One region of the Sinorhizobium numidicum genome, then DNA from elsewhere that is predicted to be linked to it. Evidence: riboswitches for the same ligand, from Rfam matches in the RefSeq annotation. Region 1 holds a riboswitch; each other region holds the start of a gene.
The links. A riboswitch is a leader RNA that binds a small molecule or an ion and turns the genes downstream of it on or off. The one in region 1 is predicted to bind cobalamin.

Region 1 (7,371 bases):
CTCAAGCGAGTGGCAAAAGAGATCGTTGCGGGCACCGAGCGTGCCATCCGTGTTGACGAGGAATTTCGGCACAAGAAATAGCGAAATTCCTTTCGTGCCGGGTGGCGCATCGGGCAATCGCGCCAGCACGAAATGGATGATGTTATCGGTAAAGTCGTGCTCGCCCCAGGTAATGAAGATCTTCTGGCCGAAAATGCGGTAGCTGCCGTCCGCGCGGCGTTCAGCGCGGGTCTTGAGCGCGCCTAGGTCGGAGCCGGCATTCGGCTCCGTCAGATTCATGGTCCCCATCCATTCGCCCGAAACCATCTTCCCGAGAAAAGTTGCCTTCAGAGCGTCGGAGCCGTGTTTTTCCAACGCCTCGATAGCACCCATGGTCAGCGTGGGAGCGAGGGCGAAGGCCATCGAGCCGCCGTTCCACATTTCCATCGCGGCGACATGCAGCATGTGCGGCAGGTTCTGTCCGCCGAAGGCCTCCGGTGCCGTCAGACCATTCCACCCGCCGCCGATCCAATTGCGATAGAGGTCGCGCCAGCCCTCGGGCGTCTGGACAGCCCCATCAATCAGGCGTGCGCCCTGCCGGTCGCCAATCTCGGCGAGAGGCGCTATCTCTTCCGTTGCAAAACGACCCGCTTCCGAAAGGATCGCATCGACGAGATCTTCGCCGAGTTCGCCGAATCTGCCCGCGGTCAGAGCACCGTCCATGCCGGCCACATGCTTCAGGGTGAATGCAATCTCGTCAATTGGCGCCTTGTACATAATGTTCCTCCCGTGCAGTCGCGGCCATCGTAGACGACGCGCACTCTTCACGTGCCGAGCCTATTGATTTTTACGTAAACGTCAATGCTGAGATGCGTGCCAGCGCTTGCAGCAAATGAGTGTAACAAAACTGTCATTGAAGACGAATAGAAGCCGTCTCAAACGGCCGCTCGAGCGGGATTAAGGAAAAGTGTGAACGGTTTTCCGCGCGGATCCCGCTCTCCTTATTTGAATCGATAGGCCTAGGAATTTTGGGTTGATTCAAGTCAAAATCCTCGCGGTCTAAGGCACTCCCGATGAACCTGATTTCCCCCGAGATACCTGGCCTCGTCTGGGCTTACCGGTTTTTTCCCGGCGAAAACCGATGCCAGCGCATCTCCGCCGATTCGTCCGTCGATAGTCTCCAGGCGAGCGAGGGCTGGCTCTGGATGCATCTGGCGCTCAGCGATGCGCGCACGCCCGCGCTGATCGAGCGTATCGCCAATCTGCCGCAGGCAGCAATCGCGACGCTCACCAGCCATGACACCCAGGCGGCGATAACCGTTTCGGAAGATGTCGTGCACGGTACCGTGGTCGATTTCGAGCGAACCTTCGACACGGTCACCAAAACGATCGGCTGGCTGCATTTTGCGGTCAGCGACAGGCTCGTCATCACCACGCGCCTGCATCCGCTGCGCAGCATCGACCGGGTGAAGGCGGCCGTTGAAAAGAACGCCAGATGCAGCCGGCCGATCGATCTCTTCGAGATGCTCGTCATCGAGTTCCAACGCACATTGATCTCGTTGGTGCTCGAGCTGACGGAAGAGCTCAACGTCATCGAGGACCGCGTCTACGGCGAGGCGGAACACAGGCAGCAGCCCGGGCTCGCGCCGTTGCGCCGAACTGTGGTGCGGTTGCACCGGCACCTGAGAACCACCCTCGCCCTGCTGCGGCGCGCGGCGGCCTCGGAGGATGACGAGGTGCCACCGGGATTCATCGACGCGGCCGAGCGGCTTTCCGATCGGCTGGAGGCCGTCGACCGCGATGTGTTTGCGCTTCAGGAACGAGCGAGGCTCCTGCACGAGGAAATCGATAGCAAGATCTCCTCTGAGACCAACCGCCATCTCTACATCCTGTCGCTGATGACGGCGTTCCTGTTGCCGGCCACCCTGGTGACCGGTTTCTTCGGCATGAACACGGGCGCCCTGCCCTTCGCCGGCGGGAGCGGCACGCTCTATGCAGGGCTGTTCATTGCCCTTTCGATGGGACTTGCCTGGATGATCCTCAAGCGTATCGGCATCCTCTAGAAGTCGATGGAGCGGGCGGCGAAGCTGCCGGCCCGCGCACATAACGGACAAAACCGCCGGCGAGATCACAATCCAGAGCCGAACTCGACGGCTACTTTGCCGCCGCAGGTCTATGTACAGAAGCGGCCGTCTCGCGCAGGATCAGCACAGGGGCTGAGATTCACGACCTTTTAACCCTAATGTCGGCAATCTCAGAGAATGGAAAAGCGGGGACTCTCGATTTCGGGGATGATCTTGCGCCTGGCGGCCCTTGTGGGCCTGACCTTCGCGGCGGCGAGCGCACGCGCGAGTGACGTCGAGCCGTGGAAGCAGCGCCAGAACGCGATCATCGTCGACGCTTACGAGATGAACAGCATCGACTGGGAAGCGATGCTGAAGGATAAGCGGATTTCCGGCTTCATCGCAAAAGCCTCCGACGGCCTGCCGGAAAGCTTCACCTGCACCGGCGACCATGGCGGCGATACGGTCGCCCATTGCAAGACGATGTGGCGCAAATATGCGGTCAGCCGGGAACTCTACCAGACCCGCCGAATGATTGCCCGTTCTCACGGCCTGCTCTGGGGTGCATATCATTTGGCCCGGCCCGGCAACCCGGTCGATCAGGCCAATCACTTCCTCGACTACGCGGACCCGCGCGACGACGAGATGATGGTCCTCGACATCGAAGGTATCGATCCGGACAAATACATGTCTCTCGACGACGCGGCGATCTTCGCCGGCCATATCAAAGCGCGCACCGGCCGCTATCCGATCCTCTATACCAACCACATAACGGCGAAGCACATCGCCGCCAACCGGTTCAAGCATCGGCTGCTTTCGCGCCTTCCGCTCTGGTATGCGCGCTATAAACCCGATATCCGCAAGGTTTTTCCGCTGGGCAACTGGAACAGCTATGCGCTGTGGCAATTCTCGTCTGCGCATAATTGCGGCAAGAAACGCTGCCCCTACCGCGTGCCGGGCACACTCAACGACATTGACGTGAACGTCGCGGCCATGCCCGTCGCAGCACTGAAGGCTGTCTGGGCCAGCGGTACGCTGCTGCCGGAAAAACCGCCGGTCCTGACGGTTGTCGCCTCCGCCAAAGCCGGCGCCGCGCAAATGACGGGCGCCACCGCCGTCGCCTCCTTCGCGCAGCCATTGCTCATCAGCCGTGCCGGGGCCGAGAGCGGATCAGGCACCGGCGTCGACATGACGGTCACCGGCACCATCAGCGTGAAGGCGGCGGAGGCGCGCTTGCCCTATCAGACCGAGCGCCGCTAGAGCGCCGTGCGTTCAAGTGAACGCACAAAGGACGCTCTAGCACTCTAGATTCTAGAGCATCCCGCTTCCAGCGGTTCCGCTTGAAAGCGGGATGCTCTAGCGCCCGCGTTCCGCTCCGACTTTTAAAGCTCGATCAAGCTTCGATCTGCACATCGCTGACCGGCCGGGAACAGCAGGCGAGGATATAGCCTTCCTCGATCTCGTCATCGAGAATGCCGCCGTTGTGGGTCATCTCGACATCGCCGGAAATCTTCTTCACCCGGCACGTGCCGCAGATGCCCCCTTCGCAGGCGGCGCCGATCCTCACTCCATTGACGCGCGCCGTCTGAAGGATCGTCTGGCCCGGAACGGCTGTGACCTCCTTGCCGCTCATGGTGAAAGTCAACCGTGCGGCCTCGACCGGAGCGCCTGCGGCCGGCCCAGCGCGGACGGCAAGCTCCTCGGCGGCGGGTGCGGCCGCCGGCTGGAAGCTTTCCTGATGGTAACGCGCCATCTCGAAACCCGACGCCTTCAGCATTTCCCTCACACCTCGCATGAAGGGCTCGGGACCGCAGCAAAAGACGGTTCTCTCCAGGAAATCCGGCGCAAGCAGCGGCAGCTTCGTCGCATCGATGCGGCCGCGCAATCCGTGCCAACCGTGGCGTGCCTCGTGTCCCTCCACCAGAAAGCCGAGATTGAGCCGCGGCATCTGACGGGCGAGAACTTCAAGCTCGGATTTGAACAGAAGATCGTCCGGCCGTCTCGCGCAGGAAATGAAGGTAACATCCGTTTCCGGTGCGCAATCTCCCATCCAGCGCGTCATCGACATCATCGGGGTGATGCCGGAACCGGCCGAAACGAAAAGATATTTTTCGCCCGGATGGCGGACGAAGCTGAAATCGCCGAGCGGCCCGAGCGCTTTCAGCGTCATGCCCGGCTTCAGATTGTCGAACATCCAGCGCGTACCGACGCTGTCCGCCTGGGCCTTAACCGTGACGGCCACCGAGAGCGGACGCGAGGGCGAGGACGATAGAGTATAGGTGCGCATCACCGACTCCTCGCCGACGGGCAGTTCAAGCGTCACGAACTGTCCCGGCAGATAACGGAACCAGGCCGGTTTGTCGGACCGGAACGTGAAAGTCATCACATCCGCAGTCTCGGCAACCGTCGAAGTGCACTCAAGCATGTGCTGGCGATCGATCCAGGGATGCAGTTCATCGAAATGGCGGAAGGAGGCGGCCATTTCCATGGGTCATGCCACCCGCGAGAGAGGAGCGGCAGCGCCCTGAAGGCGGTTCTGCATGAAGTTCGAATACCATTCGACGAACTGCATCACGCCCCCCTCGTGCTCGGCCGAATAGGGACCGGGCTCATAAGCCGGCGAGCGGATGCCGAAGGCATTCTCCTCAACGATACGGCGGTCCTGATCGTTGGTTTCCGTCCAGACATGGGTGAGTTCCTCGATCGTGTAATCGACGCCTTCGATCGCATCCTTGTTGACCAGCCATTTGGTCGTGACCTCAGTCAATTCGGGCCCCAGCGGCAAGACGCGGAAGGTGATCGCGTGGTCGCCGAGCACGTGGTTCCAGGTCGTCGGGTAGTGGAAGAGAAGCAGCGTGCCGATCCGGCTCGCGTTGACGTCGGCGGAAAGCTGCTTACGGACGGCCTTCTCACCCGACATGGTGTAGCTCTCGGCGTCGTTGATCAACGGCATTCTCGTCGTGCGGAACTGGCCGGTCGGCGAGATCTTGAAAGCGCTTGGCAGCCCCGCTGCCTCGCATTGCGCCCAATGGGCGGCAATTTCCGGATCGTCCATCGAGGCCTGAACGCCGGTGACCGTCGGAGCCTCGGGGTACGTCCGGCAGAGCTCCGGATGGTTGGCGGCACAGTGGTAGCACTCGCGATTGTTCTCCCAGACGAGCTTCCAGTTGCCCTTCTCGACGATGGTGCTCTCGTAGGCGACCTTGGTTTCGCCAAGGCGATGCGGCGCGAGATAGCCTGCCGCCATGTCGCGGAAGGGCTGAAAATCCATGGGCTGGTCGGCGAGGCTGATGAAGATATATCCTCCAACGGTCTCGCAGTGCACCGGCTTCAGGCTGTGCTGGGCGGGGTCGAAGCCCTCGGGCATCTGCCGCGCGAAAAGCAGCCTGCCGTCGAGTTCGTAGGTCCATTGATGATAGGGACAGACGAGTTTGGCCGAAGAGCCCTTCTGCTGCGCGCAGACGCGCGAGCCGCGGTGGCGACAGGAGTTGTGCAGCGCCCGGATGGTCCCCTGCCGGTCGCGAACGACGACAATCGGATAGTCGCCGACCTGGACCGTAAAATAATTCCCGGCTCTTGGGATTTCGCAATCATGGCCGATGAAGAGCCAATCCTTGTACCAGATATGCTCCAGATCCTGGCGGTAATAGTCGGGGTCGATATAGAAAGCCCGGTCGAGGCTGTACCCGTTGCGGCGGCTTTTCAGCTTGCGCAGCATGTCGTTCTGAATGTCCATGTCCCATCCTCATTCGCCACGTTTCGGAGAGGCAGGACAGGAACCAAACGCCGGCGATGACGCCGGCGCGCCATGTGGTTCCGATCCGGCTGCCCGCCGCAACCAGTTACGGTTGATTTCGCTTCAAGGCTGGTTTCCGGGCTCTGGAGCAGTCCACGAAGGACCAGCCCGGCGCCTTCCCGGACCGATTTGTCCAGTGGCCTTGTGCCGAGGCTTTTTGCTCCACCACCGTTGCGGGGGCAGCGCCGGGATTTGACCGGCTTCCCAATTCTCCGCCCTCCCTAAGGCGGCACCTTGAGTGTGGGTATCTAAGCCGGCGGATAGCCTTGACAACTGCCGGTTCGCGACATCCGTTTCCAGAAAGACGACAGATATTCCGGCATCTGCGCGTCATGTAAGAAATGATATTTTCCATTTGTAAACAACGCGATAGCGGAAAACTTGAGCAATTGGCGATTTTTTCGGCAGCGCAGTCTCGGCTGCGAAAGAGGCTCGCCCTTTTGCGACACCCGCATCGAGCGCGCCCCGGCGGAAAACATTCATTAACCCTGATCACTTAGCATCCGCTAACGGATCAACCGTTTCACCGGCAGGGTGGCGCATTAACGTCGATGGCAAAGCTCAGATATTACGACGCGGCCGAAAGGGCACCCGCCCTGGCACCAAAGGCTGCAATCCATACCGAGTTCCTGAGGACGGGCCGCATCGATCGGCGCCGCCACTGGATAGCCGAGCAGCGGCGCTATCTGACACATGACGAAGTCGCGGAGCGGACCGGACGCAAACTGACGGCAGCCGGCGAGACGACCCACAAGCGGATCAACAGCTTCCATGCTTCGATCCGCTTTCCAAAGATGATCTTTCACCGGACGCTCGCCAACAGTCCTCACCTTGGTTACTGCCATGTGACCGGCGCCAGAACGCATCTGGCCCACTCGCGAGAGGTCACCTGGGCCTTCTACTTTGCGAACTTTTTCTCCGAGCTTGGTGACGAGACGCATTTCTTCGATCGAATACAGCCGGGCTATTCGCGCATGTATTTCGCCGTCGCCATCGAACCCGACGCCTATGATCGGCACATGGTCGTCAATCGCTACGTTCGCGGCAACGGACTGATCTTCCGCACACAGGATCCGATGATAGCGCTCAAGAACGTGCTGATGCTCGGCGCCGCAGACGAGGCGCTGCGCAAAATCATCCGCAACCTCTGACCAGCCCTCGCACGCAGAAAATCGTTCTGTTTTCGCGACACCTCCTTTAAGGAAGCGTCGGAAAGGAATGGAAACGCCATGGCCGAAATCATCGACACGCGCATCGAGCCGGATCGGGCGATCGAGAGAGCCTGCGCCATACTTTCCGAAGGCGAACCGGTCGCGATCCCGACGGAAACGGTCTATGGCCTTGCTGCCGATGCCACCAATGCCGACGCGATCAGCCACATTTACGAGATGAAAGGGCGGCCGCGCTTCAATCCTTTGATCTGCCATGTTTCGGACATTGCGATGGCCGAGAAGCACGTCGAATTCGATCCGATTTCGCGGCGCCTGGCGGAAGTCTTCTGGCCCGGCCCTCTTACCTTGATCCTGCGGCAGC
Region 2 (7,371 bases), 1.4 Mb from region 1:
CCGGCTAGACATTACATGCGCTCCGCTCCTCGGAGCGGGACATGAGGGGCCTATCCTCCAGTCCTATCGGTCCAAGCTCGCATTGGAGCCGTGTCGACGCCGCAAAGCATCTAGAAGAAACGGGGTCTCGTCCAGCAGTATTTCGATAGGTTACTAAGTTAATATCCCGGCGGCGCGCCTTTTGCCCGACTGGCTGGCGGGAATGCATAATGTTGACAACGCCGCTCAACATATTGTGAACGGCGAAGCCTCAACCCGGCTTGCCGCTAGTGGGGCGACATCGTACAAAGCCTCGTCATCTGCATGAGCGCCACGCTCATGCACGTAAGCGTTAACGTCACTCAACGCGTATGATCGAACGCCTTTCCCGTTTCGGTCTGCGCGACTGTGTCCTGCAGAACCGAGGCTGAAAGTCTCGAAAGGACACAAATGAATATTTCAGATCATTCAGGTCTCCTAACGGCCGCCCCTCGCATCGAACGCGTGCGTCATGAGTTGAGGCGGCGGTCGCTCACGGTCGCTATGTCGAGCGGTTGACCCCGCTATGTTGCGGATCACACTCACCGGTGAGGACCTTGCGGATTTCGTCAGCCTCGGGCCGGACGACCATGTGAAGGTCATCGTTCCCACGTCTTCGAGCGAAGAGGCACGCCGCGACTACACGCCGCGCCGATACGACGCGCACTCGCGAAGCTCGTGATCGACTTTGCCGTTCACGACGCCGGTCCCGCTACCCAATGGGCGCTTGATGCCCGGCCCGGCGACAGGCTCGAAATCGGAGGTCCGCGCGGTTCTCAGATCGTCTCGGCAGACGTCAAACGCTGGCTTCTCGTCGGCGACGAGACCGCGCTTCCGGCCATCGGCCGCAGGATCGAAGAAGCGAGCGCGGGTACCGAGATCACCAGTGTCGTCGCGGTAGCGGACCCGCAGGAGCGTCAGGCGTTCGAAACGCGGGCCGAATTGAACATGCTCTGGGCCTGCCGCCCCCTTTCCGACGCCGCCAACCCCTCGGCTCTCCTTTCTTTGGTGAAGCAGGCGGACCTGAAACCGGAAACCTTCGTCTGGGTTGCCGCCGAAGCCGCCGTGACGCGGGCAATCCGCTCCTATCTCGTGGAACAACGAGGGCATCCGCTCACCTGGACGAAAGCATCCGGCTACTGGGTGATGGGAAAGGCGGACGCGCACGAGAAGTTCGACTGAGAGGGCCGACGGGCCGATCGTCTGGTACGTTTCTATCGCCGGGCGCCACCGAGCGTGCGGCGAGCCTCGCGGTTATTGCTCGACCGTGACCTGGACGACGCTTCGAGCGAGCGTGAGGAGGAGGAGGATAGGCCATTGCCGCCCGGCCGGGCACCGCGCACTCTACGGCGCGCCCGGTCCGTGAATACCTTTGGCAACAGTGGCCTTCGTCCGCCGGTCGCCAACCGCGTGACGGACAGATCAGTCGTCGTCGCCGAAGAAATCGAAGCGATAGCGTCGGCTTACAAGCCGCAGCGAGCGGTCCGGTTCGATCACGTAGGTCTCATAGACCCGGCGGCCGAACCGATCGTTGAACTGGTGCGGCACGATGCTGCCGACCGGCGCCTTGGTGAGCCGCGTGCGCGGTTGGCCACGATAGGTGATGCTGCCGGGAATGGGCTCAAGGTAGGGCGAGTAGCCTGCCGAGTAGCCAACGGCGGTGGCCTCGCAGCCGCTCAGCAGAACGGCGGTGCAGAGGGCGGCAAGAAGATGTTTCATGGCAATCCTCGCAATTTCAGGATCCGTCTCCCTTCTATCTATCGCTGAAAACGTCACAGTCTATCCGGCGGCTCGTCAGCCGCGCTGAGAACCCCGCAAAGGGGGAGAGCAATAATGCTCCTCTACGATTTTCTTCGAGCGTCACTCGAAATCGATCAGTCGTTGAAGACTTCGTAATCGATGCGACGGCTCGTCAGCCGCAGCGAGCGGTCCGGCTCGATAATGTAGGTTTCATAGACGCGATGGCCGAAATTATCGAAGAACTGGTGGGGCACAATGCTGCCGACCGGCGCCTTGGTCAGTCTCGTGCGCGGCTGGCCGCCGTAAGTGATGCTGCCTGGAATCGGTTCCAGTTGGCTGCCATAGCCGACCACTGTCGAGCTGCAGGCGCTTAAAAGGGCTGCACAAATGGCGAGCAGGGCGATCTTCATGGCGAATGTTCCTGAGCATCGGCACAGCGCCCCATCTCGTTGCGCTGGACCGGTCGTTGCACATCAACTGCCGCATCATCTTATTCTTTATCCGGCAACGATCATAGGAACGACCAGCTCCGGTGCAATTTCTTGGTGATGCATGCCGGCTGGCCGGCGATTTACTGATATTTTGGTTGATTCCCCGGGGTGCTTTGAAGGATGTAGTAGCTGGGCTCGCCGATCTCTATGAACGGCGCGCGAACCGTCCGACTGCGTGCGCGTTTGGTTCGGTGGCGGCTGCGCGGGTTCGTTTGTAAAAGGTTCCGACCAGTCAGTGCTTTGGGTACCGCCTATGACCGCCGAACAGTCCCTTTCATTTCTTGTTCTCGGCACGATGATGGTCTTCTTCATATGGGACCGCTTCCGCTATGACGTTGTCGCCTGTTCGGCGCTGATGCTTTCGGTGGCCGTCGGTATCGTACCCTTCGATCGCGCTTTCGACGGGTTCAGCGACGATATCGTCATCATCGTTGGCAGCGCGCTCATCGTTAGCGCCGGCGTTGCGCGTTCGGGCGTCGTCGATGCGGCGATCCAGCGTTTCCTGCCGAACCTGCAATCGGTGCGGGCGCAACTCGCGCTTCTCGTCGTCACCGTCACCGTGCTTTCCGCGTTCATCAAGAATATTGGGGCGCTCGCGATCATGATTCCGGTTGCCTTTCAGTTCGCCCGGCGCTCGAATGTGCAGCCTTCGGTGTTTCTGATGCCTATGGCCTTCGGCGCGCTCATCGGCGGGCTGATGACGCAGGTCGGCACCTCGCCGAACGTCGTCGTGTCGCGGATGCGCGCGGATCTGACCGGCGAGAGCTTCACCATGTTCGACTTCACGCCGGTCGGCGCGTCGCTGGCGCTGGTCGGCGCGGTGTTTCTGCTTTTCGCCTACCGGCTTGTGCCGGAGCGCAAGAGCCAGCAGGCCGCAGTGCATGACGCGATCGAGATCACCGACTACACCTCCGAGGCGGTGGTCCCGGCCGGTTCTCCGGCAATCGGCAAGCCGCTGGGCAGCCTGGTCAAGCTCGGCGACGGGGGCGCGGTCGTCATTGCCATATTCCGCCGCGGCACGCATCTGGCGCCGCTGCCCGACATAGCGATCGAAGCCGACGATATCCTGCTGCTCGAAGGTGGGCCGGCGGCGCTCGACCGCATCGTTTCCCAGGCGAAGCTGAAGATCTCCGGCGATCGTTCGCCAACGCCGAACGACAAGGCGCGTGTCGAGATCGAGGCGATCGAGGCGGTGATCGCCAGCGGCTCGCCGCTCATCGGCATGTCGGCGCAGCGTCTCGCGCTCTTCAACAGGCACAACGTCAACCTGCTTGCCGTCAGCCGCCAGGGCGAGCGGCTGAAGCAGCGCCTCGGCAGCATAAGGCTGCGGGCCGGCGATATCGTCGTGCTGCAGGGAACGCGCCGGGAATTGCCGTCGTTCCTCCAGGATTTCGGCTGTCTGCCGTTGGCCCAACGGGAAATCCTGCTAGGCACCATCCGCTATGCGACCGTGCCGATCCTCGTTCTAGCGGCGGCCATGGGCGCGACGGCCGTCGGCGTCGTGCCGGTGCCGGTCGCCTTTTTTGCGGCCGCGCTCGCCATGGTGGTCTTCCGCGTCATTCCACTGCGCGACGTCTACCGCGCTGTCGATGGGCCGATCCTCGTGATGCTGGCGGCGCTGATCCCGGTCAGCGATACGCTGCGCACAACCGGTGGATCGGATCTCATCGCCGGCTGGCTCAGCGGTGTGGCCTCGGGCCTGCCGCCGGCCGGCGCACTCGCCCTTATCCTCATTGCCGCCATGGCCGTCACACCCTTCCTCAACAATGCGGCCACGGTGCTCGTCATGGCGCCGATCGCCGCAAGCTTCGCGACGGCCCTCAACTATAGCCCGGACGCCTTCCTGATGGCGGTGGCAATCGGCGCCGGCTCCGATTTCCTCACCCCGATCGGCCACCAGTGCAACACGCTGGTAATGGGCCCCGGCGGCTATCGCTTCAGCGACTATCCACGTCTCGGCCTGCCGCTCTCGATCGTGATCGTGCTCGTCGCCGTGCCGATGCTGATGTGGGTATGGCCATTGGTGCGCTGAGTCGGGCGGCAGTATCGCGGCGAGGCATCCCCACCGCGAATACGGGAGCTTCCAGCCAAATTTTTCTTGCCGCACGTAATGTTATTTTATAACAACGATCACGCATCGCAAATTGTTGCCGGGGCCAACCGTGTTGATATCCGCATCCGCCTCCCTTCCACCCGTTGCCTCGTGCGGCGATTCGTGCCACCAAGAGTGCGATGGTGCTGCTGCCGTGACTCGGCAGTGGCTGAAAAGGGAACACGGTGAGGACGACCCAGAAGGGGCCGAAACCGTGGCTGCCCCCGCAACTGTGAGCGGAAAGCGCATTCACACCATGTCACTGGCGAAAAGCCGGGAAGACGTGGATGCGCAGCGACCCGCGAGCCAGGAGACCTGCCATCGAACCGATCAACCACAACGGACGGGGTGTTCCGATGGAAAAGAACTGGCTCAGGCACAGCGGGCGACCGCTTCACTGCATCTTCGCCATTTTCTCTCCGGCCCAATCCGGCGGAGAACAGACATGGCGAATTTCCGACAGCACAAGATAACCGTATCGACCGATTGCCGCTTCACCGGCGGGCCTTGCCGGCTCGGCGCCGAACTGCTGGCGCTGTTGAACCGCAGCGTTTCGGCACTCGGCCAGCCGCTCGGCGAGGATTTTTCCATCGCCGGCACGGTGTGCATGGCCGGCTGCACGCGGCCTTGCACGATCGCCTTCCAGGCAACCGCCAAGGCGACCTACCTCTTCGGTGACATCGCGCCGGAAGAGGATGTCGACGATCTCGTCAGCTTTGCCGCCGCCCACGCCGAAGGCGGCGGCGGCATAATGCATGCAGCAGATCCTTCTACATTGGAGCGGGATGCGGCTGCTAACCCGTTTTTTTGCGCCGGTCTCACCGGCAACACGCTCGCCCGCACTCCTGCGGCGCTCCTCGTTTCCGAGGAGAGCGTGGGATGGTTCCAGTGACGGCGGGGAGGGTGTCTCATGAGCTGCGTTGAGCAAGGCGCGGCACTCAGCGTCGAGGGACTGGAATGGGGGCCGCGTCCGGGCCTGCGGCTGGTCCGCAATATCGGCTTTTCCATCGGGCCGGGCAGCCGGCTTGCGATTATCGGCCCGAACGGCGCCGGCAAGACCTCCTTGCTCCGCTGCCTCTATCGCGCGGTGCAGCCGATTGCCGGTCGGATCGAGGTGGATGGCGTCGATCTCTGGGCGATGACGGCGCGCGAGGCGGCAAAGACCATCGCCGTCGTCCTGCAGGAGATGCCCGGCGATTTTCCCTTCAGCGTACGCGATGTGGTGATGATGGGCCGCATCCCACGGCGCGAGGGCATGCGCGGCTGGACGGAACGGGATCGGAACCAGGTGGCGCACGCGCTCGATCATCTCGATCTCGCGCATCTCGCCAGGCGCCAATTCGCCACTCTTTCGGGCGGCGAAAAGCAGCGGGTGCTGATCGCCCGAGCGTTGGCGCAGGAGCCGCGCATCATCGTTCTGGACGAACCGACCAACCATCTCGACATCCGCCATCAGCTCGAAATTATCGAGCTCCTGAAGAGGCTGAAGCTCACCATTGTCACGACGCTCCACGACATCAATCTCGCGGCCGAGTTCGCGACCGATGTCGCGATCATCACGGAAGGTCGGCTCGCTGCATTCGGGAGCCCCGAAGAGGTGCTGCGGCCATCGGCCCTTTCCACCGCCTTCGGCGTTCACGCGACGGCACATGCGGCCGCCGAAGGCTATGCTTCCCGCTTTTCCTTCTCGCTTCCGCCCGCCGAGGCATCCAGCTCTCGAATTTCCCTCTTTCGCTCCACAGGAGACATCCGATGAACAGAATTTTTCTCGCGGGCTGCGCCATTCTCCTTGGCGCCGCGCCGGCGTTTGCCTACCCCGTCACCGTCAAGAGCTGCAACCGCGACGTTACCTTCGACGCCGCACCTCAGCGGGCGGTTTCCAACGACGTCAATCTCACGGAAATGATGCTGGCGCTCAAGCTCGAGGACCGCATGGTCGGCTATACCGGCGTTTCCGGCTGGAAGACGCTCGACGAGCGTCTGCGCGAGGGCGTCAAGGAACTGCCGGAGCTTGCGGAAAAATATCCGACCAAGGAGGTGCTCCTGAACGCCGATGCCGACTTCCTCTTTGCCGGCTGGAACTACGGCATGAAGGTCGGTGGGGAGGTGACGCCGGAGACGCTGTCGCCTTTCGGCATCAAGGTCTATGAGCTTACGGAGAGCTGCATCCACATAATGTCGAAGGGCAAGCCGACGATGGAGGACATGTTCGTCGATCTGCTGAACCTCGGCCGCATCTTCGGCGTGGAGGAGAGGGCGGAGGACTTGGTCGAGGGCTATCGCCGGCAACTCGCCGAGATTACCGGAAAGATCAAGGACGCTCGGCGCCCGACCCGGGTCTTCGTCTACGACTCGGGTGAGGAAAAGCCGTTCACTTCGGGTCGCTACGGCATTCCAACAGCGATGATCGAGGCGGCCGGCGGCAACAATATCATGGACGACGTCGAGAAGAGCTGGACGGAGATTTCCTGGGAGCCGGTGATCGACCGCGATCCGGAGGTCGTCGTCATCGTCAACTACGGCGAAGTGACGGCCGAGCAGAAGATCGCCTTCATGAAGAACAATCCGGCTTTCAAGACCATCGAGGCGGTGAAGAACGATCGCTTCGTCGTACTCGACTACGTCGAGGCGACGCCGGGTCCGCGCAACGTCGACGCCATCGAGCGGCTGGCGAAGAGTTTTCATGCAGAAGTGATGTGAGTGCGGCAGCGGCAAGCGGAACAACGCCGCCGAACATCCACATGCCGACTTTCCATCACGCCACTTCTCACACAATAGATTAGGAAGGCGGCATAAAGTTCTAATTTTTCATCACAAGTCGTCACATCACTGGTGCGGCGCTTGCTCTACTGCATGTTTCCTTAAATCGTAGCCGATTTAAGGATAAAAACATGCAGCAATTCAAGGCGCTACAGCGTCCTTTGCGCGTCTGATAAGACGCGCGGCGCTGTAGGTCTGAAGCGGAAAGTATGAAACCAACGTGAGACCCGCGCTTTTCTTCCTCGCGGCGCTGCTTTTGCTGTGCCTGAC
Region 3 (7,371 bases), 1.7 Mb from region 1:
GGTGCGGCGGCGGCAAGGGCGTTGTTCAGCGGTACGTTGAAGATAATGGTCACCGCCAGCGTACCGATGAGATAGACGAGACCGCCGGCGGCCAGCAGGTAGCTCCCCTGCCCGCCCCAACGACGGCGGTGAGGACAAGAACCAGTCCAAGGAGCGCCGTTCCCATGAAGGCGGTGAGAAACAGCGGATTCTGGATCACCACATTGATGGCGTTCATCGCGGCGATGCCCTGCTCGGGCGGCAACCGCGACAGCGCCTGCATGATGCAGACGGAGAAGACAAAGAAGAGTCCGGCCATCAGGCCGGAGCCGATGACGGCAGCGAAAGACAAGGCGGGGATAAGAGCAACCATCACGCGACACTCCGGATACCGTTTGCAGCCGTCTTCAGGGCTTCGCCGGCAAGATCTTGCAGCTTGCTCTCACCGCCCGGTAGCAACGTGAACTTCCCAGACATCTCATCCTCCTCATCTCCACCGCAAAAATATGAGTGTTGCTCACATTACAAAATGTGATAAATCCTCATGTCTCAGCAGTCAAGTCAAAATGTGAGTGAGGCTCATGATTTCAGAAGCAACGCCGGCCACTGCTGCCAATGACGAAGCGCCAGCCCTCCGCCGCACGCCGAGCCAAAGGCGTAGCCGCGAACGGGTTGAACACATCCTCTCCTGCGCCACGGCGCTGATCGAGCAAAAAGGAAGCGATGCCATGCGCATGAGTGAGGTGGCCGAGATGGCCGGAATTTCCATCGGCTCGCTCTACCAGTACTTTCCCGACAAGGCGGCGATCATCCGCACGCTCGCCGAGCGCTACAACACGGCCTCCCGGGATTGTATCGCAACGGAACTCGCCAAGGTCACGAGCATCGCCGAACTGCGCGATGCCTTTGCCGCCCTTTTTGACATTTATTACGAGATGTTCCGGGCCGAGCCGGTGATGCGCGACATCTGGTCGGCGATGCAAGCTGACAAGATCCTGCGCGAGATCGAGCTCGCCGAGAGCCGGGCGAATGGGCGATTGCTCGCCGACGTCTGGGAACGGGTGGCACCCGGCACGCCGCGGGAGAAAATCGAAGATGCCGCTTTCCTCATCATGCATCTTGGCGAATGTACCATGCGGCTCGCCGTCTCGGTCGATCGTGCCGAAGGTGACCGCATCGTCGAAGCCTACAAGCGCATGGTTCTGCACAATTTTGCCTCGGGCGACATGCCCGACGATAAAAGCGTGGCATGAATTCGGGCGAGCAATGTCGGTAGAACCGGCTAGGCGCTTTTCCATAGCGGCTCGATTGACATGGATGAAAAGCAAACCTAATCATCGAAGATCGATTGGTTCCCGGGATGCGAACGCGTTTCGGGAGTAAACGGGAACGTGACGGATGGACCCAAGCTGGGCATCTCAATCACGGCCGACCCCGCGACTGTAGAGCGGCGTGAATTGCCGTTCCGGAGCGATCCGGAAGAAGCCACTGGGAGGAGAACCGCGAGACGTGGTTCGAACCTGGGAAGGCGAGGCAAGTTCCCTGGTGACTAGAGCGCCGCGCGTTCAAATGAACGCGCAAAGGACGCTCTAGCGCTCTGAATCTAGAGCATCTTTTCTGCCTTCAGTGGTTTCACTTGAAAGCAGGACACTCTAGGCACCTTACGCCGCGAGCCAGGAAACCTGCCAAGCGATGCGGGCATAAGCCCAAACCCGGGAAACATCCCATTGCCATCACGGAGGTTGTCATGGCTACGTCTACAGTTTCGAGCATTCCGCTGTCCCTCAGCGATCGTCTGACCGCAGGCCTCATCGCTCTGATGATCGGTGCCTTCCTCGTCTTCGGCGCCGGCTTGGCGAATTCGGCCGTCCTGCACGATACCGCGCACGACACCCGACATTCCTACGGCTTCCCCTGCCACTAAATGATGGCTTGGAACGCTCACGCGTTCCGCATCGAAGTGGACGACCGCCCGGCGGACGGAGTACGCGTGCGTGCCATCTGGCACGTCCGCGGCCGCAGCGCATATTCCACGTCCATGGAATGCTCCGGCCGCCCCGCGGCGCGCCGTGCGCCGAACTGAGGGATATAGACAATGATCGTCAAAACACTTCTGGCCGCCATCGTGGCCGGGCTGATCGCCGGCGTCTTCATGACCGCCGCGCAGGAACTGCGCGTTACGCCATTGATCCTGCATGCGGAGCAATATGAGGGTGAGGCTCCGGCGGCGACTGACCAGCCGGTGGGCGAGCAGCCTGCCGCCGCCGCCCACGATCAGCATTCTTTCCTGAACCTGGAGCGGGACGCGGTCGGAAAACAGCCTAACGCTTCTCCTCATGCTACTCCGAACGGCACCTCGCCGCTCGGCACGATCTTCTCGGCACTCTCGCCTATTTCGCCGGCCTATGCCCATGAGCATGGGGGCGAACACGAGGAAGGCGGCATCATGTTCGGCATGAGCCGCTTCTCCGGCACGCTGCTTGCCAATCTGGTGACCGGTGCGGGCTTTTCGCTGCTTCTTGCCGGCATCAGCCTCGTCATCGGCTACCCGATAACGCTCGCGAACGGTGCGCTCTGGGGCGCCTTCGGCTGGCTTGCCGTCCACATGCTGCCGGCGGTCGGCCTGCCGCCGGAATTGCCCGGCTTCCCCGCCGCCGAACTTGGCGACCGCCAGCTCTGGTGGGCGGCGACCGTGCTGCTTTCAGCGGCAGGGCTCTATCTGCTGGCACTGCGCCCCGGAATCCTCGCCAAGGTCGTAGGGCTCGTCCTGATCGCAGCGCCGCAGGCCTATGGTGCGCCGCAGCCGCTCGACATTTCCAGCAACGTTCCGGCCGTCCTCGGCGCCGAATTTGCCGTCGCCGCACTGGCGACCACGCTCGCCTTCTGGATCGTGCTCGGTGTTGTCTCCGGTTTTATCAACGATTGGTTCCTTAAGACGCGTTAAGCGCCCTCTCCCGCTCGCGGGCGAGGGGTCAGGAACTCGCCGCTTGTCCTTCTCCCGCAGGCGGGAGAAGGTCTCGGCAGCGGATGAAGGGCAATCCACGGGTGGAGAACGCTTCGTTCACCCGCTATTCCCGTGCCGTTTCACGCAAATGCGCCCGCAGCCGCTCGCGTCGTATTTCCGGCCTGAGCAACACGCAGCTATCGCAATAGCTGCCGGCATCAGTGCGATAGTACAGGCAGCAGCCGCCCCGCATTCTGTAGGTCTGGGAAAGCGCCCTCTCACCGTCATTGCAAGGCACGGCGGCATCGATCTCTTCATAATGGAGTTCCCGCGTAAACAACGGCGAGCCTTGGTGCTTGACGATCGCGAGGGCGTGAGCAATAGCCTCCGCCTCTTTCCCCTGACGTCGCCCAATCTCCAGAAAAGCACCCGCCAGACTGTCTGCCGCAAGCCGCCACTGCGCGCGGACTGATAGGCCGCAGCGCCGGCTCAACAGCGTAATCACCGGTTTCAACTGCGCAACGAAAACATCCCGGAAACGGCTGCCGGCCTCCTCCGGCCGGGCACCGGCCGCAATCTGCGGCAGTTCGACAAGAAAATGAAATCGGCTCGCCTCGAGCGTCCGCTCGCCCACGGGGCGCAAATAGCTTTCAAAGCGCAGCCCCGCCAATTCAGGCACCAGACCCGTGGCGAGAAAGACCGTTACAGTCACCAGGCTGAGCTGGTGACTGTAAAAAGCGATCAGATGCGCCGCCCGCACTTTGTCGTCCATGCCGGAGGCGAAACGGTTCTGATAGGCGAGGCAAGCCTCCACGCTGGCGGACGCATCCCTCCAGAACGCCGTTGCTGGAATGAATTTGGCAGCGGAAGCATCCGATGAACAGGCGACCTCCGGAAATGCAGCGGCAAGCCATTCGATGGCCGCCGCGGCGTCCTCGCCGCTTGCCGCGCTGCTCGCCCTCCCTTGCCGTTGCTGCACGTGTCGGACCCCTCGGCTATCAGAAAACGCTGGCGGAGAGCCAGCCGCCCTCGAAGCCTGCCTTGCGCAGCCCATAGCGGAAAGCCGGAATGCTGGATGTGAGGTCCCAAAGCAAGCCGCTTCGCCAGTTTTCGATCATTATCACCGAGAGCCCCTGGTCAAGCCCGACGACGCTGTCGTCCACCCATCCCTCGGCGCCTTCACTCGGCAGGCTCGGATTGAAGCCTCCGGGGAGACGGTCGTCATTGAGCAACGCCGGATAGTGCGCCAGGAGATGGGAAAGGCCGCTCAGGCAGGCATCCGGATCGAACGGCAAGCCGGCGAGCGATGCCCAGGGAACGAGCGTTCCGTCGTCGGCGCCGAAGGGCGCACCGCGGGCCGCATAGCCCAGCAATTTTTGCCATCGTCCGTCGCGAAGCTGCAACCAGCCCTTCGGCGCATGGCAGGCGCTGAAGCCCCAGAGATCGCGGCAATAGCCGGCGAAACCGTGGGGGTTCTCCTGCGCATATGCGCGCTGAAGGGCGATCGCCCGGCGCGTGTTCTCGAAATAGTCGCTCGCCACCCTGCGCATCCCGGCATCGCGAAGAGCGCGGAAATCGATCCATGCGTGGGGGAAAAGATGGATGAACAGCGCGCCGGCGTGAAGGTGCGGCATGCCGTCGAGCGTCAGCCATTCATGGGCGGCCGTAGAGGCTTCATAGGTCTCCGGCTCGATCGGATAGCTCGGCGAGCCGAGCGCCAGCACATAGAGTAGCAGCGCCTCGCTATAGCCGCACCACCGGTGCTTCAGGAAGCGGCCGGGCGGCCTCCATCCCATCGTCAGCGTATCGCCGCGATTGAGCGCCCAGGACCAATCCGCCCTTCCGTAGAGCCGCTCTGCAAGGCTCCGGATCTCCGCCTCGGCCTTCCCGCTTCCCGCAAAGTAGGCCGCAGCCGTCAGGACGCCGGCGAAGAGGAGCGCGCTGTCGATGGTCGAAAGCTCGCTGCGCCAAGTCCGCTCTCCGGTTCGCATATCGAGGAAATGATAGTAGAAGCCGCGATAGCCGGTTGCACGCGCGTCGCTCGCCTGCCTGCTGCTCTCGAAGAAACGCAGGGTCGTCAGCACCCGCCGTGCCGCTTCGGCTCGTCCGATCCAGCCGCGCTCCACCGCGACCGGATAACAGGAGAGACCGAAGCCCGTCGCGGCGATGCTCGACGGCGAAGCTCGCCGCGACGTATCGGCCACGAGCCCGGTCCTCTGGTCTGAATATCGAAGGAAATAGCCGAACGCGGCGCGTTGCAGCCGGTCTACACGTGCGAAATACGAATTCGGCGTGGCGTGAACCATATCGGCGTTCTGTTCGGTGACCGTGGTCACATTGGGGCGGCACCCGCCCTACAGCGCCGTGCGTCCTTTCAGACGCACGAAGATCGTGTAGCACTTTGAATTGCTGCATGGAACGCATTGGCTTGGGTGATCACCGAATATTGTAAGTTTGCTCCGCCGCAACAGTCGCCGATTGCTGATCCTGTGGTACATTCCTCTATGGCACTGATCCCAACGCCAAGTTCGATTTTCGCGAAGCGATACTCGGTAAGAGGGACAGAGCGTCCTGACGCTAAATCATGATGATTGGCTGACGCGATGTTGAACACGCTGGCATTGATCCTGGCTCTCAGTGGAAGCCCTATACAATCGGCGTTGCCCGCGGATGTCGACGTGGAACTGGTGCTGGCGGTCGACATGTCCGGATCGATGGACATGGAAGAGGCGCGCGTGCAGCGCTCCGGCTATCTGCAGGCGCTGAGGCACCCGGATTTCATCAACGCCGTCAAGGGCGGGTATCTCGGACGCATCGCCATCGGCTATTTCGAGTGGGCAGGGCTGGTAAACGAAGCCTCCGTCGTCACCTGGCAAGTGATCGACAAAGCCGCCGACGCCGAAGCTTTTGCCGCCAAGCTCGAGGCCCGGCCGATCGGCACGCGGCGCGGCACCTCCATCTCGAATGCGATCCTCTTCGGCACGAACCTCATCGAATCCAACGCCTTTTCAGGAGCCCGGCGCGTCATCGACATTTCCGGCGACGGGCCGAACAATACAGGCCCGCCCGTGAACCCCGCCCGCAATGACGCGGTGGAGCGCGGCATCGTGATCAACGGGCTCGCAATCCTCATCCGCCCATCAGTGTCGACGGGCCCCCTGGACCAATATTACGCGGAATGCGTCATAGGCGGCCCGGGCTCGTTCGTGCTCCCGGTACACGAGCCTGAGGATTTTGCGACCGCGATCCGCCAGAAACTGATCCTCGAGGTAAGCGGTGCGACACCTGCGCCCATCCTTCGCCTCGCCGCGGTCGCGCCCACGGCAGACTGCCTGATTGGCGAAAAACTGCGACCTGGATTTCTCGATAGGGTTTATCCGGAACTCGATCGGTAACGTGTTGCCGGGACAAATGCAAAGTCGCCGCACGGATCATCCGAGGCGGCGACTTCCATGATTATTGCTGGCGACTGCCCCTCTTTTGCTGCTCACTGCAGGATGCGAGTGCGGGACTCGAAATCCGCCCCCGCAACGGTCAGCTCCCGTCGATCACGGAGTTCATTGGAGACGGCTTGCAGCGCCATTTCGACGCAATATTCCAGAGCCTGCGCATCCAGCGCCCGGGCACTATCGCGGATATAGGCCAGCATTCTCGCGATGCTGGCAAGTTCCGTCTCATGGTCAGTCGAAGTCGTAGCAAGATTGTTCATTTGAACCCCCATTACGTGCTCTCGTTGGGGTGGAATATAAACGAATTTGGCGGTTCCGCGCGTTGCACGAGCGTTGCACACGTCATGGTCGTATTGCGTGTCGCTTTTCGCTTGCGGGGAATCAAAATTGCTGATCGTTTCGCGCGAAAATGGCCCTTCGTCCGGCCTGTCGACCAGCCCGCAAGCGGGGAGAAGGACACGCTTGGCAGGGCGCGGCTTGCCCCCTCTCCCTTCTTAATCCCGCATCATGAGAAGATCGCCTTCGAAAGCGCACGCGGTCCGAAACGGCGCGCCCTCTCGCCTTCCGGGTTCTCGAGATCCGGAACGAAAACCTTGACGACGGAAAACGGCAGACGCTCGCAAGACAATCGCACGGTAATAACGGATTGCGCTCCCGCTCCCTTGACGCAATCGAGGACATGGCCCAACAGGCCGCCGAGATCCATCCCGCCGTCCCGGGGTTCGGCCGCAACCGGTCGCGGCTCAGCGAGGAAGGCGCGTCGCGTAGATTCCGGCAAAGGCCGGTTGAAGGTTTCGGGATAGACGTCGTCCCGGGCGCCGCTGATATAGGTGAGCCGCGATTGCGCCGCCTCCGTCACCGCCCTGATCGCCGCCCGCACCGCCGAGAGATGCGCGCCGCTGCCGCTTGTCACCTCGACGAAGCGAACATGGCTGCGGATAGCCGTGTCACGTGGTCCCAGGAGAGCGAGAAAGCAGGGGATGTCCGTGTCGCAGCTTA

Region 2: it holds a riboswitch for cobalamin, as region 1 does, so the genes downstream of both, PYH37_RS22160 (DUF1636 family protein) here and PYH37_RS15410 (aromatic ring-hydroxylating oxygenase subunit alpha) in region 1, are expected to answer to the same signal.
Region 3: it holds a riboswitch for cobalamin, as region 1 does, so the genes downstream of both, PYH37_RS23790 (CbtB domain-containing protein) here and PYH37_RS15410 (aromatic ring-hydroxylating oxygenase subunit alpha) in region 1, are expected to answer to the same signal.

The regions. Positions count from the first base shown of each region.
Region 1 is NZ_CP120368.1:906,013-913,383, reverse strand. It holds gene PYH37_RS15430 (acyl-CoA dehydrogenase family protein) at 1-756, opposite strand, end outside; gene PYH37_RS15425 (transporter) at 1,053-2,042, shown strand; gene PYH37_RS15420 (glycoside hydrolase family 25 protein) at 2,241-3,302, shown strand; gene PYH37_RS15415 (FAD-binding oxidoreductase) at 3,436-4,530, opposite strand; gene PYH37_RS15410 (aromatic ring-hydroxylating oxygenase subunit alpha) at 4,534-5,778, opposite strand; cobalamin riboswitch at 5,889-6,090, opposite strand; gene PYH37_RS15405 (DUF6656 family protein) at 6,390-6,989, shown strand; gene PYH37_RS15400 (L-threonylcarbamoyladenylate synthase) at 7,068-7,371, shown strand, end outside.
Region 2 is NZ_CP120368.1:2,285,397-2,292,767, reverse strand. It holds gene PYH37_RS22185 (hypothetical protein) at 1-12, opposite strand, end outside; partial or broken gene PYH37_RS22180 (siderophore-interacting protein) at 430-1,200, shown strand; gene PYH37_RS22175 (hypothetical protein) at 1,441-1,737, opposite strand; gene PYH37_RS22170 (hypothetical protein) at 1,893-2,168, opposite strand; gene PYH37_RS22165 (SLC13 family permease) at 2,503-4,281, shown strand; cobalamin riboswitch at 4,466-4,678, shown strand; gene PYH37_RS22160 (DUF1636 family protein) at 4,787-5,233, shown strand; gene PYH37_RS22155 (ABC transporter ATP-binding protein) at 5,252-6,097, shown strand; gene PYH37_RS22150 (ABC transporter substrate-binding protein) at 6,094-7,041, shown strand; gene PYH37_RS22145 (FecCD family ABC transporter permease) at 7,322-7,371, shown strand, end outside.
Region 3 is NZ_CP120368.1:2,629,994-2,637,364, forward strand. It holds partial or broken gene PYH37_RS23780 (anthrone oxygenase family protein) at 1-352, opposite strand, end outside; gene PYH37_RS23785 (TetR/AcrR family transcriptional regulator) at 561-1,232, shown strand; cobalamin riboswitch at 1,312-1,683, shown strand; gene PYH37_RS23790 (CbtB domain-containing protein) at 1,727-1,903, shown strand; gene PYH37_RS23795 (CbtA family protein) at 2,075-2,923, shown strand; gene PYH37_RS23800 (ferric iron reductase) at 3,048-3,902, opposite strand; gene PYH37_RS23805 (glucoamylase family protein) at 3,922-5,229, opposite strand; gene PYH37_RS23810 (DUF1194 domain-containing protein) at 5,527-6,318, shown strand; gene PYH37_RS23815 (hypothetical protein) at 6,411-6,644, opposite strand; gene PYH37_RS23820 (YcaO-like family protein) at 6,878-7,371, opposite strand, start outside.